2 linked regions of the Gemmobacter sp. 24YEA27 genome follow. The protein of the gene in region 1 binds, or shares a complex with, the protein of each later gene. Links are inferred from orthologs where the notes say so. Each region holds a gene or a part of one and is shown in the gene's direction. Other genes may lie near its edges. The genes, in order: secA and secY.

What was found.
Region 2: the proteins of secA (region 1) and secY are in contact, whole or in part, in a crystal structure (PDB 3DIN), measured with the Thermotoga maritima proteins. The link is inferred for Gemmobacter sp. 24YEA27 from one-to-one orthologs. Residues at the interface, in WP_004082002.1 of Thermotoga maritima: Glu261, Ala262, Arg263, Lys300, Ala301, Arg302, Thr303, Ile304, Ile305, Leu323, Tyr324, Asp325, Pro326, Val329, Ser330, Tyr333, Ile336, Lys340, Phe345, Val349, Glu363, Phe364, Tyr374, Ser375, Gly376, Gly377, Glu393, Ile395, Thr482, Ser483; in WP_004081795.1 of Thermotoga maritima: Glu108, Gly109, Glu110, Glu111, Ala236, Glu237, Arg238, Arg239, Ile240, Thr241, Ile242, Gln243, Tyr244, Ala245, Arg246, Arg247, Val248, Thr249, Gly250, Arg251, Arg252, Val253, Tyr254, Gly256, Ala257, Ser258, Thr259, Tyr260, Leu261, Pro262.

Annotation. Positions count from the first base shown.
Region 1 is NZ_JASJPW010000001.1:315,411-324,717, forward strand. What follows is about bases 3,102-6,367. They hold secA (preprotein translocase subunit SecA), read left to right. Parts: upstream 3,102-3,440; coding sequence 3,441-6,167; downstream 6,168-6,367. Other genes in these bases: QNO18_RS01610 (peptidylprolyl isomerase), read right to left, coding at 3,102-3,255; QNO18_RS01620 (hypothetical protein), read left to right, coding at 6,322-6,367. Also shown: glyA (serine hydroxymethyltransferase), read left to right, coding at 1-144; QNO18_RS01595 (hypothetical protein), read right to left, coding at 216-365; QNO18_RS01600 ((deoxy)nucleoside triphosphate pyrophosphohydrolase), read right to left, coding at 488-886; bifunctional glutamate N-acetyltransferase/amino-acid acetyltransferase ArgJ, read right to left, coding at 1,000-2,370; more of QNO18_RS01610, read right to left, coding at 2,386-3,101; more of QNO18_RS01620, read left to right, coding at 6,368-6,681; QNO18_RS01625 (phosphate ABC transporter substrate-binding/OmpA family protein), read left to right, coding at 6,795-8,327; DNA repair protein RadC, read right to left, coding at 8,328-9,104; molecular chaperone DnaJ, read right to left, coding at 9,243-9,307. UniProt on the Escherichia coli protein: Required for protein export, interacts with the SecYEG preprotein conducting channel.
Region 2 is NZ_JASJPW010000001.1:57,986-66,951, reverse strand. The notes cover bases 5,210-8,134. They hold secY (preprotein translocase subunit SecY), read left to right. Parts: upstream 5,210-5,955; coding sequence 5,956-7,314; downstream 7,315-8,134. Other genes in these bases: rplO (50S ribosomal protein L15), read left to right, coding at 5,367-5,840. Also shown: rplN (50S ribosomal protein L14), read left to right, coding at 1-156; rplX (50S ribosomal protein L24), read left to right, coding at 158-463; rplE (50S ribosomal protein L5), read left to right, coding at 463-1,023; rpsN (30S ribosomal protein S14), read left to right, coding at 1,042-1,347; rpsH (30S ribosomal protein S8), read left to right, coding at 1,360-1,758; rplF (50S ribosomal protein L6), read left to right, coding at 1,769-2,302; rplR (50S ribosomal protein L18), read left to right, coding at 2,314-2,673; rpsE (30S ribosomal protein S5), read left to right, coding at 2,799-3,371; rpmD (50S ribosomal protein L30), read left to right, coding at 3,377-3,568; QNO18_RS00370 (hypothetical protein), read left to right, coding at 3,670-4,650; QNO18_RS00365 (TonB family protein), read right to left, coding at 4,652-5,143; rpsM (30S ribosomal protein S13), read left to right, coding at 8,143-8,511; rpsK (30S ribosomal protein S11), read left to right, coding at 8,527-8,925. UniProt on the Escherichia coli protein: The central subunit of the protein translocation channel SecYEG. Consists of two halves formed by TMs 1-5 and 6-10.

The DNA of each region.
Region 1 (9,307 bases):
TTCCGCCAGATCTCGCGCTGGATCGTCGAAGTGGTTGATGGGCTCGCCGCCAATGGCGAAGACGGCAACGGGGAGGTCGAGGCCAAAGTGAAGGCCGAGGTCCAGGCCCTGTGCGACAGGTTCCCGCTTTACCCGACCCTCTGACCACAAATGATAAACAAAAAGCGCCGAGAAACCCGGCGCTTTTTTTGTGGTGATATGAGGTCTAACTGAGGTCAGGCGCGACCGACTTGCGGGGTCGCCGCAACCGGGTGCCCGGTATAGGTGCGGTCATCCACCCGGATCACTACCGTACCATCCGCATTCTGGCTGACCATCAAACCCTGCACCGAAATGCAACTGCCGATTGAGATTGTGCGCAACATTCCTAACCTTCTCCCCCACAGGAATTTAATTAAGTTTCACTCAACATGCTCGATTTTGAAATAGATAATTTAAAGAAACGGAAACAGAAGCCGCAGAAAAGTCACAATTGTCACGGCGGCTCTTACAGCCAGTCGCGCAAAATCGGGATCAGGGGCAGGTCAGCAGGCGGCATCGGGTAGTCACGCAGCCTGTCAGGCGCAACCCAGGCGAGAACCTGACCCTCCCGCGCCACCGGAATGCCATCCCATTTGCGGCAGGCGAAAAGTGGCATCAACAGGTGGAAATCATCATAGCTGTGGCTGGCGAAGGTCAGCGGCGCAAGGCAGCTTTTCCAGGTATCGATGCCGATTTCTTCTTTCAGTTCGCGGATCAGGCAGGCCTCCGGGGTTTCACCCGGTTCGACCTTGCCACCGGGAAACTCCCACAGACCGGCGAGGCTTTTGCCTGGCGGGCGCTGTGCGAGAAGAATGCGGCCATCAGCATCAATCAGTGCGACGGCGGAAACGAGCAGGGTTTTCATATGGCTCTCAGTCTGGCCGGAGCCGGGGGCGCTGCCCCCGGCGACTGTCGGTTGGTTGAACCGGTGGCGCAAAAAATGTTCGCACCCCCGGGGTATTTACGGACAGAAAACTGTCAGGAACGATAGTCGGCGTTGATCGCGACATAGCGGTCGGTCAGATCGCAGGTCCAGACCGTGCGCCTTGCGCGGCCCATGCCAAGGCCGACATCGATCACCAGCTCCTGGCCCTTCATATAGCTGGCGCCGGCATCTTCGCTGTAGCCCGGTGATTTCCAGCCTTTTTCCGCCACAAGGATATCTCCGAAACGGATGGTAAGCCGGTCACGCTCGGCCTGGGCGCCCGATTTACCGACCGCCATCACGATGCGGCCCCAGTTAGGATCCTCGCCGGCGACCGCAGTTTTCACCAGCGGCGAATTTGCGATGGCGAAGGCCACCTTTGCCGCATCCGCATCAGTCGCGGCGCCCGAGACCCGCACCTCGATCAGCTTGGTCGCGCCCTCGCCGTCGCGCACGACCTGAAGCGCGAGATCCTGCATCACCTGGGCCAGCGCGGCATCGAATGCCTTAAGCACTGCACCTTTCAGCGGTGCGGCCTCTGACTGGCCGGTTGCGGCGACCAGCAGCGTGTCAGACGTCGAGGTGTCACTGTCGACGGTGATCGAGTTGAAACTGTCATCGACATGGCGCGAGACCAGTTTCTGCAGGCCCGCCTGGCTGATCTTTGCATCGGTGAAAATATAGACCAGCATCGTCGCCATATCGGGCGCGATCATGCCCGAGCCCTTGGCGATGCCGGCGATATGGATCGGGCCACCTTCGCCTTCGATCGTCGCGGTGGCGCCTTTGGGGAAGGTGTCGGTGGTCATGATCGCCTGAGCGGCGCCTTCAATCGCGGCCTCGGTCAGACCCTCGGTGAGATCACCGATCACGGCGGTGATCTTCTCCGCCGGCAGCGGCTCGCCGATCACGCCGGTCGAGGAAGAGAACACGCGCGTGGCCGGGATGCCGAGCGCTTTCGCGACAGCCCCCGTCACATCCGCCACCGCCTTATCGCCGATCTTGCCGGTGAAAGCGTTGGAATTGCCCGAGTTCACGATGATCGCCGCACCGTTGCCGGGCGCCGCCTTCAGAGCCAGTTTCGCCTCGCAATCCCGCACACAGCCCGAACGGGTGGTCGAACGGGTGAAGGCCCCGGCCATCACCGTGCCCGGGGCAAGCCGCACGAGCATCACATCCTTGCGGTTGCGATATTTGATCCCGGCCCCGATCGAGGCAAATTCTGCCCCCCGGATCACAGGCAGTGCCGGGAAACTGGCCGGAGCCAGCGGCGACACCGGATGCGCGGCCTTATGGACCACCGCCGCGACCTCGTTCAGCGCGCCCGAGGCCGCGCCGGAGACCGCTTCGGTCACGCGGTCTTTCAGCTTGCGCACCTTCTTCTTCAGGTTCTTCGCTTCGGCTTTCCAGTCAGTCTTTGCCATTCTATCCCCCGCCGCTCAATCAATCAGAGCGTTATTCTTCAAAAGAGCCGGATCGATGCCCTCACCCGGCTTTGTGATTGTCGCCGCGCCTGTCAGCTCGGTGATCTTCGCCGCGATTGCACGTTCCTCGACTTCGCCCGCGAGCACATCGCGCACCTCGTCCAGCGTCGGAGCCGGGCGGTCGCGGCTTTTATGAACCAGGATCAGGTGCCAGCCGAAATCGCTCTGCACCGGATCGGTCACTTTGCCTTGGGTCGCAGCCGCCACCCCATCCGCGAAGGGCTTCACCATGCGGTCCAGCGTGAACCAGCCCAGTTCGCCCCCCTGCTCTCCCGACCCCGGATCATTCGATGCTTCCTTCGCGAGGGCCGCGAAATCCGCGCCGCCATCCAGTTCGGCCTTCAGCTCCTTCGCCTCGGTCTCGGTCTCAACCAGAATATGCGCCGCACTGTATTCCTTTTGTGGCACGTAATCAGCGTATTTCTCATCCCAGGCCTTTTGCAGGGCTGCATCGGTCACCGCTGCACTGGCCACATCCGAAATCACAATACCCGAGAAATAGCCGCGCTCGGTATTGACGATCACCGCCTTGTCGCGCGGACTTTTCTGGCTATGAGCCTGGGCCAGGGCCTCCTGCTGGATCAGCTGTTCCAGAATGCCGTTGAAGAGAACGTCATCGGCGAGGCTCAGATACTGGTCGGGCAGGCTTTCCCGCAGGGCGATCATCTGGCCGAGGGTGATCTCGGTTCCGTTCACGGTTGCAACCACGGTCGCAGCGGTTTCCCCCTCTGCCAGGGCCGGCCCGTTCGCAAGCCCGGTCGCGAGCCCGGCGAAAGCAGCGGCCACCCAGAAAACGGCAGCCCCCAGACGCTTTTCTATGGCCATTTCAGCTTCTCCCGATCTGCCGCAGAGCCTGCGAACGTTGACTATGATCCTTGCAGCCCTTACATCGCGACAGTCGCGTGATCGGGGCGCAAATACGGACCTACCCGGCTTTTCTATGGAAGGCGTTAAGGGCGGGCAAGTCACAGCCTCACGAGATCACGCAGGAACGACCGCACGGAGAGATCATGCTGGGTCTGGGAACGCTCGCGAAAAAGGTCTTTGGCACCGCCAATGACCGCAAGGTCAAGGCCACTCGGTCGCTGGTCTCCAAAATCAACGCGCTCGAGCCGGAATTTGCCGCGCTGAGCGATGAGGGCCTTGTCGCGAAGACCCGGGACTTTCAAAAGCGTGTGCAGGAAGGTGGCGAGAGCCTCGACGATATCCTGCCCGAAGCTTTCGCGAATTGCCGCGAAGGGGCGAAACGTTCGCTGGGGCTGCGCGCCTTTGATGTGCAGCTGATGGGCGGGATCTTCCTGCATCAGGGCAATATCGCCGAGATGCGGACCGGCGAAGGCAAGACGCTCGTCGCGGCTTTTCCGGCCTATCTCAACGCCCTGACTGGCAAGGGCGTGCATGTCGTGACCGTCAACGACTATCTCGCGAAGCGCGATGCTGACACAATCGGCAAGGTTCATGCCAAACTCGGCCTGACGACCGGCGTGATCTACCCCTGGCAGCCCGACCCGGAAAAGCGCGCCGCCTATGCCGCCGATGTCACCTATGCGACCAATAACGAGCTCGGCTTCGACTACCTTCGCGACAATATGAAGGGCTCGATTGAAGAGATGATGCAGCGCGGCCATAATTTCGCGATTGTGGACGAGGTCGACTCGATCCTGATCGACGAAGCCCGCACGCCGCTGATCATCTCGGGGCCGAGCCAGGACCGCAGCGACCTTTATCTCTCGGTCGACCGACTGATCCCTTCGCTGGTCGAAGAGGATTTCACCCTCGACGAAAAAGCCCGCAACGTCACCTATACCGAAGCCGGCAACGACCATATCGAAGAGCTTTTGCGTGAAGCGGGCGTGCTGCCGGAAGGCCAGCACCTTTTCGCACCGGAATCGACCTCGATCGTTCACCATATGAACCAGGCGCTGCGCGCTCATAAGATGTTCCACCGCGACCAGCAGTATATTGTCCGTGACGATGAAATCGTACTGATCGACGAGTTCACCGGCCGCATGATGAAGGGCCGCCGGTTGTCGGACGGCCTGCATCAGTCCATCGAGGCGAAAGAGGGCGTGACGATCCAGCCCGAAAACGTGACGCTCGCCTCGGTGACCTTCCAAAATTACTTCCGCCTTTACAACAAGCTGGCCGGCATGACCGGCACTGCCGCGACCGAGGCGGAAGAGTTCATGCAGATCTACGGGCTGGGTGTGGTCGAAGTGCCCACCAACCGCCCCGTGGCGCGCAAGGACGAACACGATCAGGTCTACCGCACCGCCCGCGAGAAATTCCAGGGCATCGTCGAGACCATCCGCGAGGCGCATGAGATCGGTCAGCCGCTGTTGGTCGGCACCACCTCGATCGAGAAATCCGAAGAGCTTTCGGCCATGCTGAAAGCTGAAGGCATCGCGCATAACGTGCTGAACGCCCGCCAGCATGAGCAGGAGGCGAAGATTGTCGCCGATGCCGGCCGTCTGGGTGCGGTGACCATTGCGACCAATATGGCCGGACGCGGCACCGATATTCAGCTCGGCGGCAATGTCGAGATGAAGGTGATCGAAGAGCTTGACGCCAATCCGGATGCAGATCCGGTGGCGCTGCGCGCCCGGATCGAGGCGGAACATGCCGATGAAAAGGCGAAGGTGCTCGACGCCGGCGGGCTTTTCGTGCTTGCCACCGAACGCCATGAATCGCGCCGTATCGACAATCAGCTGCGCGGACGGTCGGGCCGTCAGGGTGACCCGGGGCGGTCCTCGTTCTTCCTGTCGCTGGAAGATGACCTGATGCGGATCTTCGGGTCCGAACGGCTCGACAAGATCCTCTCGACGCTGGGGATGAAGGAAGGCGAGGCGATTGTTCACCCCTGGGTCAACAAATCGCTGGAAAAGGCCCAGGCGAAAGTCGAAGGTCGCAATTTTGACGTGCGCAAGTCGCTCTTGCGGTTTGACGATGTGATGAATGACCAGCGCAAGGCCGTGTTCAGCCAGCGCCAGGACATCCTCAGGGCTGAACATGTCTCGGAAATTGCCGAGGATATGCGCCACCATGTGATCGACGACATGGTCGATGAATTCATGCCGCCGAAAACCTATCCCGACGCCTGGAACCTTGAGGGCCTGCGCGAGGCCGGCCGCCAGCGGCTGAACATGGATATGCCCATCGAGACATGGGCCGCCGAAGAGGGTGTCGATCAGGCCGCGATGGCCGAGCGCATCATCGAACACTCCGACCGCTATATGGCTGAAAAGCTTGAAGCTTTTGGCTCCACAACCATGGTGCAGATCGAAAAGCAGGTGCTTTTGCAGGCCATCGACGGCAAATGGCGCGATCATCTTCTGCGGCTGGAACACCTGCGGTCGGTGATCCATTTCCGCCAATATGCGCAGCGCGATCCGCTGAACGAATACAAGACCGAGGCGTTCCAGCTGTTCGAGACCATGCTTGGCAGCCTGCGTCTGCAGGTGACGGAACAGCTGTCGCGCATCCGCCCGCTCTCGAAAGAAGAGCAGGATGCGATGATGGCGCAATTGCTGGCGCAGCAACAGGCCGCCGCCGGGATCGAGGTCGGGCCGGCCGCTGCGCCTGCAGACCCCGCGCCCGCCGAACCCGCGCCGGCAGCCCCGCTTGCGTCAGGCTTTGACGAATCGGACCCTGCCAGCTGGGGCAATCCTGGCCGCAATGATCCCTGCCCCTGCGGATCGGGCGAGAAATTCAAACATTGCCACGGCAAGCTGGTCTGAAAATCCGGAAAAAATGACATAAAAGGGGCGGCATTAACCGCCCCTTTTCAATTCGGTGGTTCCCTTATGGGAAACATTCCACAGGCTCGCCACGGGATTGCCGCGATCTCTCGCGATATTGGCACCAATGCGGGCGATTCCGGGTATGCTGACTATGGGTACGAAACGCACTATTTTGCGCGTGACGGTGGTTCTCTTCCTTGCTCTGGGGGCGGGGCATCTTGTGCAGACGATGCATAAGAACCAGCCCGGGCAGGTGGCAAAGTCTGGTTCACTCGGTGGGCTGCAACAGGTTGTCGCCGGGGCAGAGCACCGGATCCGTCCGAAATCCGGGGATGACGCGCGCTCTGCCGTGACAGTCATCCATCCCCCGCAGATCCAGGATGAGCCCGTGGCCGCCCCTGCCCGACCTGTGCGCAGCGATGATCAGTCCGCACTGACCGGTGGCACTGACAGATTTGCAAATGTTGCGCTGCCGAGGCCTCTGGCCGCCATCACAGATCCTGGCGTCTGAGCATCACACCGCTGTGCCTGGCTCAGCTGAGGCCGGTTCCCTCCATTAAGGTGTTGAAGAATCCGGCATCGCAGCAGAAAATGGCGGTGGTGAATTAATCCCGGTGGGAAAAGATGCTAACGCGGCCAGGCGCGGCGATTTTCTTCGCTGTGCTGTCTTTCCTGTCTCACTCGCCTGTCGTGCAGCCCGCCCAGGCGCAGGATATCACGCTGATCTCGCGTGAGGGGAGTATCGTCCTGCCCGGCAGCCTTCAGGGCTATGACGGCGAGTTTTACCGGATCGAAACCGCCTGGGGGCTGCTGACCGTCGATGGCCAGGGCGTGATCTGCGAGGGACCCGCCTGTCCGGATCTGACCACCCCTCATGCCGATATCCGCGTGGTCGGCGCCCCGGATGCCGGGGCAAGGCTGTTGCCCGGCCTTTTCAGCAGCTTTGCCGCCGTGCGCGGATTGGCCTTTCGCGAAGTGGCACCGCAGAATGGTGCCTCCTGGGCGGCGCAAATCTACAAGGCACAGGATGAAACCGTCCTTGCCGATGTCTCTTTCTCGCCAATGCTGCCCGGCCAGGCCCAGGCGGCGCTGGCAAGTGGTGCCGCGGAAATGGAACTCTCCGCTTCGCCCTCGCGTGCTTCGGGAGCGCGCCCGATAGCGCTGGACGCCCTGGTGCCGGTTATGGCCCCGGGCAATCCGACGCCGAAGATCTCGACCGTAAATCTGGCGAAAGTTCTCGCCGGTCAGCTGAAGAACTGGCGCGATCTCGGCGGGCCGGACATGCCGATCGTCCTGCACGCGCTGGAGCCCGATACCGACATGACGCGCGCCCTGTCGGAACGCCTCGGCGCGCCGATAAAGGCCGATATAGTTCACCCCGATATGAAGAGCCTCGCCGAGGCGGTGGCGAAAGACCCTTGGGCCCTGGCAATCACCGGCCGTGCCGAGATGGCCCCCGCGATTCCCGCCCCGCTAGTCGACAGCTGCGGCTTTCCACTGCTGCCGCTGCCGATTTCTGTCAAAGCCGAGGACTATCCCCTGGCTTTGCCACAATTCCTGATCCCCGCCCCGCGTCGCATTCCGGTCTTCGCGCGCGAGTTCCTGGAGTTCACCGCCACCCCCCGCGCGGGCCATGTCGTATCCGCGGCCGGCTTTATCGACCGCTCGGTCGAAGCCGCGCCGATGACCCAGGACGGTCTGCGGCTGATCAATGCGATCCTCGGCGCCGGCGATGATGTGACGCTTGGCGATCTGAAACGGCTCGCCGAAGTGATGAACGGCGCTGACCGGCTGTCGCTGACCTTCCGCTTTGAAGAAAACACCTCCATTCTGGATGCGACCAGCCAGGAGAACCTGGCCCAGCTGGCGCGGATGATCGCGTCCGAGAGCTTCCCCTCCAAGACGCTGATTCTTGCCGGCTTTTCTGACGGCAAGGGCGAAGCAAGTGCCAATAAGGCGCTTTCGGCGGAACGCGCCGAACGGGTGGCCCAGGATCTGGCGGATCTCGCACCGGATCTGCGGGCGGATCAGATACCGGTGACCGAGGGCTTTGGCGAGGCGCTGCCGATGGCCTGCGATGAGACCGTCATTGGCCGCCGGCTGAACCGCCGTGTCGAATTGTGGATCGTGCCGAATTTTACGCCTGAACCGCTCTGATCAGAGATAGCCCTGCGAGCGGAAGCTCATTTCCCTTCCCTTGCCGATAACCAGATGGTCGTGAAGCGTGATGTTCAGCGCACGGCAGGCATCCTGAACCCGAAGTGTCATGGTGACATCGCAATCCGAAGGCGTCGGGTCGCCCGACGGGTGGTTGTGGACCAGGATCAGCGCCGAAGCGTTCAGTTCCAGCGCCCGTTTCACAACCTCGCGCGGATAGACCGGGACGTGATCGACAGTGCCCCGCGCCTGTTCCTCATCTGCGATCAGCACATTCTTGCGGTCGAGAAACAGGATGCGGAACTGTTCGGTCTCTCGATGCGCCATCACCGTATGACAATAATCCAGCAGCGCATCCCAGGAGGAAAGCACTGGCTGGTTGATCACCCGCGCCCGCATCATCCTCTGCGCCGCCGCGCCGACGATATGCAGCTCCAGCGCCACTGCCTCGCCAACGCCCTTCACCTGCATCAGCCGGACCAGCGGCGCCGTGACCACGCGGTTGAAATCGCCAAAGGTCTCGAGCAGCAGACGCGCCAACGGCTTTACATCCTGCCGGGGGATCGCCCGGAACAACAGCAGTTCCAAAAGCTCGTAATCGGGCATCGCCACCGCCCCGCCTTCGAGAAAACGGGTGCGTAACCTTCGGCGGTGGTCCTGGATATAGCTGGGAAGCCGTCCACCAGGCGCAGTTGCCACCGGCGTGGCAAGGGCCTCATCCCCGAAAGGGAGGAAGGGCGGCAGGGGTGATTCTGCGAAGGAATGATGCTGTGCCATGACAGCAGATTGCGGCCCAGCGGTTTAGAAAGACTTAACAACACAGTTAACCACGGAAATATCCACAACCTCATTGCAGGCAGCAAAAAGGCCGGCCCCGCCTGCGGAACCGGCCCTATATCATCAGGACTGAACGGCTCAGCCCTTCATCCCATCCCAGAAGCCTTTGACTTTCGAGAAGAAATTTGACCCCTCCGGGTTAT
Region 2 (8,966 bases), 260 kb from region 1 along the record:
GAAGATGGCACCGCCATCCGTTTCGACCGCAATGCTGCCGTCATCCTGAACAATCAGGGCGAGCCGGTCGGTACCCGTATCTTCGGGCCGGTGGTTCGTGAGCTGCGCGCGAAGAACTTCATGAAGATCATCTCGCTGGCGCCGGAGGTGCTGTGATATGGCTGCTAAGCTGAAAAAAGGCGACACCGTCGTCGTTCTGACCGGCAAGGACAAGGGCAAACAAGGCGAGATCTCGTCTGTTTCGCCGAAAGCCGGCAAAGCTGTGGTTGATGGCGTGAACATCGCGATCCGTCACGCCAAGCAATCCGCAGGCAGCCAGGGCGGCCGCATCCCGAAAGCGATGCCGATCGACCTGTCGAACCTCGCGCTCCTGGACAAGAACGGCAAAGCGACCCGCGTTGGCTTCCGTGAGGAAGACGGCAAGAAGATCCGCTTCGCCAAGACCACCGGGGAGGCTATCTGATGTCGGATAAAGCAACCTATACCCCGCGTCTGAAGGCCGAGTTCAAGACCAAGATCCGCGCCGCTCTGAAGGAGGAATTCTCCTATAAGAACGATATGCAGATCCCGCGTCTGGAAAAGATCGTCCTGAACATGGGCGTTGGTGAAGCGGTGAAAGACACCAAGAAGGTCAAACAGGCCTCCGAGGAGCTTTCGCTGATCGCCGGCCAGAAGGCCGTCATCACCAAGGCCAAGAAATCCATCGCAGGCTTCCGCGTTCGTGAAGAGATGCCGCTCGGCACCAAAGTCACGCTGCGCGGCGACAAGATGTATGAATTCCTTGATCGTCTGATCAACGTGGCCCTGCCGCGCGTCCGCGACTTCCGCGGCGTGAAAGGCACCTCGTTTGACGGCAATGGCAACTACGCCATGGGCTTGAAAGAGCACATCGTTTTCCCGGAAATCGAATTCGACAAAGTCGATGAGGTTCTGGGTATGGACATCATCATCTGCACGAACGCCAAGTCGGATGCCGAAGCAAAATCCCTGCTGAAGCATTTCAACATGCCGTTCACGGCCTGATCGCGAGGAACCTGAAACATGGCTAAGAAATCCATGGTGAACCGCGAAGTGAAGCGCGAGAAGCTGACGGCTCGTCATGCTGTCAAGCGCGCTGCACTCAAGGCGGTAATCAATGACCAAGAGAAGCCGATTGAAGAGCGCTTTGCGGCGACTCTGAAACTGGCTGAGATGCCCCGCAACTCTTCGGCTGTGCGCATGCACAACCGTTGCCAGCTGACGGGTCGTCCGCATGCTTACTACCGTAAGCTGAAACTGTCGCGGATCAAGCTGCGTGACCTGGCCTCGTTCGGCCAGATCCCGGGCATGGTCAAGTCGAGCTGGTAAGGGAGAGAGCAGATGCCTGTTAATGATCCCATCGGCGATATGCTGACCCGTATCCGTAACTCGTCGCTGCGCGGCAAGTCCACGGTTTCGACCCCGGCTTCGACCCTGCGTGCCCGCGTCCTCGACGTGCTGCTCGCAGAAGGTTACATCCGCGGTTATGAAAAGGCCGAGACCTCGAATGGTCAGGGCGAATTCACCATCAGCCTGAAATACTACGAAGGCGAGCCGGTTATCCGCGAGTTGAAGCGGGTCTCCAAGCCGGGCCGTCGCGTGTATATGGGCGTCGAAGATCTGCCGTCGGTCCGCAACGGGCTTGGCGTCGCGATCGTCTCGACCCCGAAGGGCGTTCTCTCGGATGCAAATGCGCGCGCGGCCAATGTTGGCGGCGAAGTGCTTTGCACCGTCTTCTGAGGAGGGTTTAATGTCTCGTATCGGCAAAAAACCCGTAGAGCTGGCAAAGGGCGTTACCGCGTCCGTTTCCGGCCAGACCATCGAAGTCAAGGGGCCGAAAGGCACCCGTTCCTTCACCGCTGGCGACAATGTGTCGGTCACTGTTGAGGGCAATGAAGTGAAAGTCACCCCGCGTGGCCTTTCCAAAATTGCCCGTCAGCAATGGGGCATGTCGCGTTCGATGATCGAAAATCTTGTGACCGGTGTGACCACCGGCTTCAAGAAAGAGATGGAAATTCAGGGCGTTGGTTATCGCGCGGCGATGGCTGGCAATGTTCTGAAACTGTCTCTGGGCTTCTCGCATGAAGTGAATTTCGAAGTGCCGAAGGGGATCACCGTTACGACCCCGAAGCCCACCGAGATCACCGTCGAGGGCATCGATCAGCAGGAAGTCGGCCAGGTGGCAGCGAACATCCGCAACTGGAAGCGTCCCGAGCCCTATAAGGGCAAAGGGATCCGCTACAAGGGCGAGTTCGTCTTCCGCAAGGAAGGCAAGAAGAAGTAAGGGGCGCAAAAATGGCTTTGAACAAACGAGAGCTGTTCCTGAAGCGCCGCTTGCGCGTACGGAACAAAATCAAATCGGCGAATGCAGGTCGTCTGCGTCTCTCCGTTCACCGCTCGTCGAAAAACATCAGCGTTCAGCTGATCGACGATGTGAATGGCGTGACCCTGGCAGCTGCCTCGTCGCTGGAAAAAGAACTGGGCGTCGTTGGCAAAAACAACGTCGAAGCAGCCGCGAAAGTGGGTGCAGCGATTGCAGAACGCGCCAAAAAAGCCGGTGTCGAAGAAGTTTACTTCGACCGTGGTGGCTTCCTGTTCCATGGCAAAATCAAAGCCCTGGCAGAAGCTGCACGCGAAGGCGGCCTCAAGTTCTGATCCTGCGGGTGGCGGTCACGCCACCCCGATGATCCGGGAGGGCGGCCCCTGTGGCCGTCACTCACCAGGATTGACCCAAATCAGGCGCGGCTCGCCCGTGCCACTCACGGAAAGGACTCTGTCACATGGCAGAACGTGATAACCGCCGGGAGCGTCGTGACGACCGTCGCGAAGAGACCCCGGAATTCGCAGATCGCCTCGTCGCGATCAACCGCGTGTCGAAAACCGTCAAGGGCGGTAAGCGCTTTGGCTTTGCAGCGCTCGTCGTTGTTGGCGATCAGCGCGGCCGCGTTGGTTTCGGCAAGGGCAAGGCGAAAGAAGTGCCGGAGGCTGTCCGTAAAGCCACCGAGCAGGCCAAGCGCCAGATGATCCGTGTGCAGCTGAAAGACGCCCGCACGCTGCACCACGACATCGAGGGCCGTCACGGCGCTGGTAAAGTCGTGATGCGGACCGCTGTTGCAGGTACCGGTATCATCGCCGGCGGCCCGATGCGCGCTGTCTTCGAGATGCTCGGTGTGCAGGACGTTGTTGCGAAGTCGCTCGGCTCGCAGAACCCCTACAACATGATCCGCGCCACCTTCGAAGGCCTCTCGAAAGAGAACTCGCCGCGTTCGGTTGCTGCGCGTCGTGGCAAGAAAGTCGCCGAGATCCTGCGTAAGCCGGAAACCGAAGCGGCTCCCGAAGCTGTGGGAGGCTGATCGAAATGGCCAAGAAAACCATCGTCGTCCAGCAATACGCCTCGGCAGCCCGCCGCCCTGCGATCCAGACCCAGACCCTGATCGGTCTTGGCCTGAACAAAATCAACCGCACCCGCGAGCTGGAAGATACTCCGGCAGTGCGCGGCATGGTCAACAAGATCCCGCATCTTGTGAAGATCATCGAAGAGCGCGGCTGAGCCTCTGACGATTTCTGAAAACGCCCCGGTCCCCGCGACCGGGGCGTTTTCTTTTTGCGCCACTGCCGCCAGGATGGCGCCGCAATACGAAGGGGCCGCGCGTGCATCTGGTAAATTTTTCCGAACTGATGGGGCCTGACTGGCGTTTTCCGGATCCGTCCTGCCAGACCCCGGGGTTGAGTTCGGAATGCCATGTCATCGCCCCGGGAAGCCGCTCCTGGGGGCTCCGGCTGAATTCATGGGCTGCGGCGCGCCGCGCGGTCAGGGCGGCGCGAGGGCGGTCAGACGCGGTGCTGGTCAGCCATTTGCCGGGCGCGACGTTGCGGCTGGCCATGCTGGCGGGGCCGGGATCACGCAGCGGGGCAGCGATAAGGCATATCGCATTTGCCTTCAATTTTACCGATCTGCCGCAGGGGCAAAAACTGCGCGCCTATCGCGCGGCCCTGTCCCGTGTCGATGAATTCGTCATCTTCTCGAATTTTGAGCGCGACCTCTATGCGCGCCATTTTGGCCTGCCGCCCGAGCGATTCACCTTCCTGCCCTGGGCGATGGAGGCGCCACGACCAGGGCCGGTGGCGGCGCCCTTCGATCAGCCCTGGCTGGTCGCGCTTGGCGGTGAGGGGCGCGACTACCCGACACTGTTGCAGGCCGCCCGGCTGCGTCCCGATCTGCGGCTGGTGGTGATCGCGCGGCCCTATAACCTTGCCGGGCTGCAACTGCCGCCCAATGTGAAGGCCTTTACCAATCTGCCGGCGGCAGAGGCCTGGGGGCTGGTCAGCGAGGCAGCCGGGATGCTGCTGCCACTGCGCCAGGGCCGCACGCCCAATGGCCATATCACGCTGGTTGGCGCCCAGATGCTGGGCGTGCCGCTGGCGATCACCGATTCGCTCGGGGTTCGGGATTATGTCGACGCGGCCACCGCTCTTTTGCTGCCGCCCGCAAGCCCGGAGGCGCTGGCCGCCGCGATGGAACGCCTTGCGGCAGGCGGCGGCGAAATCCGGGACATGGCGGAGCGCGCCCGCGACATCGCCCTGAGCCGCAGCGCGCCCTCGGTCTGGTGTGACTGGCTGGCCAGCCTCTGAGTCACTCTGCCGGCGGTTCTGCGTCCTCTTCGGCGGGGGATTCCGGCAGGGCGGGGATATTGCTGGTGACGAGGATCGAGAAGCTGCGATCCGCATCGCCCATATCCGGCGCGAATAGCGGGAAGGGCTCGGCGGACCGGATCTGGGCCATGGCGATATTGTCGAACAGTGGTTGACCCGAGCTTTCCGAGACCGCGCTGGAGACGAGGCGGCCATCGGCGCCGGTGGTAAAGGCGACGCGTGTCGTGAAGTCACCGGTTATGCCTGCATCTCTCAGCGTCGCGGTGTTCAGCCTGACACTGTTGATCCGTGCGATCACTGCGGCGACATAATCTTCGGTTGTGGCGGGGGCCTCGGCTGCGCTCACGGCTTCGGGCAGGGCTGCCCCGCCGGGCGCAGCCGGCTCTTGCGCAACAGCTGCAAGCGGCGAGAGTGACAGGCTGAGGGCTGCGACAAGGGCAGTAAGGCGGGCAGCGGAAGGAGAGGCGGTCATAGCGGATCCTGAGCAAATGGCCGGGTTCGTGCCCCGGCCAGGGGTGATGTCCGACCGTGCCGCGCTCAGGGGTCAGGCGCCAGCGGTGACGCCGGGCTTGCCAGGGGCTGGGTGGTGGTCTATAGGCGCCAGCGTGGCCCAGCGGGCTGCGACTCACAACCAAGAAATGCCGTGTTGGCCCCATCCGTCGCAGGCGGGGTCGTTCCGGCCAGGAGTATGCGACATGAAACTGAATGAACTTCACGACAACGCCGGCGCCGCCCGTAAGAAAAAGCGCGTGGCACGCGGCCCGGGTTCGGGCAAAGGTAAAACCGCAGGGCGCGGTATCAAAGGCCAGAAATCCCGTTCGGGTGTGGCTATTGGTGGTTACGAGGGTGGCCAGATGCCGCTCTATCGCCGCCTGCCCAAGCGCGGCTTCTCGAAGCCGAACCGTAAGGAATACGCAGTCGTCAACCTGGGCCTGATCGAGAAATTCATCGATATGGGCAAGCTCGACATCAAAGCCGAGATCAACGAGGACGCGCTGGTTGCAGCTGGCCTGACCACCAACAAGCGCGACGGTATCCGCATCCTGAACAAGGGCGAGATCAAATCGGCTGTCAAACTGAACGTGACCGGCGCTTCGGCCGCTGCTGTCGAGGCCATCAAGGCCGCTGGCGGCTCGATCACCGTGAAGGCTGACGCTGCGGCTGAATAAGCCAACAAAGCGGTTGTGAGCGGCGTCATCGTCGCTTACATCTCACTCACGTTTTCCTGCGCCGCCGGACCCGGATAAAACGGTCCGGCGGCGCTGTCCATGAAAGAGACCGGAAATGGCATCTGCCGCAGAGCAAATGGCCGCCAACCTCTCCTGGGGGGCTTTGGCCAAGGCGACCGATCTTCGCCAACGCATCTTCTTTACCATCGGCCTGCTGATCATCTATCGGCTTGGCACCTATATCCCGGTGCCTGGCATCGAGGGTGAGGCTTTGCGGCGCACCTGGGCCGAGGTGGGGCAGGGGATCGGCGGGATGCTGAACCTGTTTACCGGGGGCGCTATGAGCCGGATGGGCATCTTCGCCCTTGGCATCATGCCCTATATTTCGGCCTCGATCATCGTCCAGCTGCTGGGCACGATGTATGAGCCATGGAAGAACCTCAAGAAAGAGGGCGAACTGGGTCGCAAGAAGCTGAACCAGTATACCCGCTACGGCACCGTGCTGCTGGCGGTCTTCCAGGCTTACGGCATCGCCGCCTCGCTGCAGGCTGGTGATCTGGCACATAATCCGGGCTGGTATTTCATCGCAGGTGTGGTGATCACCCTGGTCGGCGGGACCATGTTCCTGATGTGGCTGGGCGAGCAGATCACCGCCCGCGGCATCGGCAATGGTATCTCGCTGATCATCTTCGTCGGTATCGTCGCCGAGATCCCGGCCGCGCTGATGAACTTCCTCGCACAGGGCCGTTCGGGCGCGATCTCGACGCCGGTGATCCTTGGCGTGATCGTGATGGTGATCATCGTCATCGCCTTCGTCGTGTTCATGGAACGCGCTTTGCGCAAGATCCATATCCAGTATCCGCGCCGCCAGGTGGGGATGAAGGTCTATGACGGCGGCTCGTCGCATCTGCCGATCAAGGTGAACCCGGCCGGCGTTATCCCGGCGATCTTCGCCTCGTCGATCCTTCTGCTGCCGACCACCATCGGCACCTTCTCGGGCAATACAACGAACCCGGTGATCAGCTGGATTGCGCTGTATCTGGGCTACGGCACGCCGCTGCACGCCCTGGCTCTGGGTCTGCTGATCGTGTTCTTCAGCTATTTCTACACCCATAATGTCAGCTTCAAAGTTGATGAAGTGGCCGAGAACCTGAAGACGCAGAACGGCTTTATCCCGGGCATCCGCCCTGGCAAGAAGACCGAAGATTACCTCACCTATGTGACCAATCGTGTGCTTGTTCTGGGTTCGGCCTATCTGGCTGCCGTCTGTCTGCTGCCGGAATTCCTGATCGCCAATATCGGTCTGCCTTTCTACTTTGGCGGCACGTCGGTTCTGATCGTGGTGTCGGTGACGATGGACACGATCAACCAGGTTCAGTCGCATCTGCTGGCACATCAGTATGAGAGCCTGATCGAAAAGTCGCAGCTGCGCGGCAAGCGCAAGACGGGCCCGCGCGCGCCGGCCCGCCGCTAAGCCCGAGGTTAAGGGAGAGCCTGCACGCGAAGGTGTGCAGGCCTGAGGGAAAGGACAACGCTTTGGCGAAGAATATCATCCTGCTTGGCCCCCCGGGGCCGGCAAAGGCACCCAGGCCAAGCGGCTCGAAACCGGGCGCGGCATGGTTCAGCTTTCGACCGGCGACATGCTTCGCGCCGCCAAAAGCTCGGGCACCGAAATGGGGAAGAAGGTTGCTGCGATCATGGATGCCGGGCAACTGGTGACCGATGAGATCGTGATCGGCCTGATCGCCGAACAGCTGGATCGTGGCGCGGCCGGTGGTTTCATCTTTGATGGCTTTCCGCGCACCCTGGCCCAGGCCGATGCCCTGGGCGCCTTGCTCGCGGCCAAGGGCACAAAGCTTGATGCGGTGATCGAGCTGGTGGTGGATGATGAGGCTCTGGTGGGACGTATCGTGAAACGTGCCGATGAGGCTGCGTCTGCGGGCGAGGCTGTGCGCCCGGATGACAATCCCGAAGTCTTCGCCAAACGTCTGCGGGAATATTACAAGCAGACGGCGCCGCTGCTCGGGTATTACTATGCCAAGGGCGGTCTGACCCAGGTTGATGGCATGGCTGCGATGGAGAGCGTTGCCGCCGATATCGCGAAAGTTCTTGACAAGGCATGAAAATCCGGCGCGGGGCCTTGACCCGCAGGGCATTTGACCATATTGCACAGCGTCCCGGGGTGGAATCACCGCTCCGGGGTTTCCCATTTGGGGAAGATCGAATCGGCCGGAACAGTTTTGCTGGCCGGTTGTGAAAAAAGGTTCTGGAGCTACGGAACCGCAACGAAAGGAAATCACGCGTGGCACGTATTGCTGGCGTTAACATCCCCACCAATAAGCGCGTTCCGATTGCGCTTCAGTATATCACCGGCATCGGCTCGCATATCGCGAGCCAGATCGTCACCGCGCTGAACATTGATCCGGCGCGCCGCGTGAATGATCTCTCGGATGCAGAAGTGCTGGCGATCCGCGAATATATCGACGCGAACTTCACCGTCGAGGGCGACCTGCGTCGCGAAACCTCGATGAACATCAAGCGCCTGATGGATCTCGGCTGCTATCGCGGTCTGCGCCATCGTCGCGGTCTCCCGGTGCGTGGTCAGCGGACCCACACCAACGCTCGCACCCGCAAAGGCCCCGCAAAGGCCATCGCTGGCAAGAAGAAGTAAGGGGAGGCCTGACACATGGCACGTGATCCGAAAGCCGCCCGTGGTGGCAAGCGTAAAGAGCGCAAGAACATCGCCGCAGGCGTTGCTCATGTGAACTCGTCGTTCAACAATACCAAAATCCTGATCTCGGACGTTCAGGGCAATGCCATTTCCTGGTCGTCGGCCGGGACCATGGGCTTCAAGGGGTCGCGCAAATCGACGCCTTACGCTGCCCAGATGGCTGCTGAAGACGCCGGCCGCAAGGCGCAGGAACATGGCGTGAAAACGCTGGAAGTTGAAGTTCAGGGCCCGGGTTCGGGTCGTGAATCGGCGCTCCGCGCGCTGTCGGCCATTGGTCTGACCATCACTTCGATCCGCGACGTGACCCCGCTGGCGCATAATGGTTGCCGCCCGCCGAAGCGTCGCCGCGTCTGATCTTTCAAGATCAGGCCCGGGCCGTGCTGGTGCATGGCCCG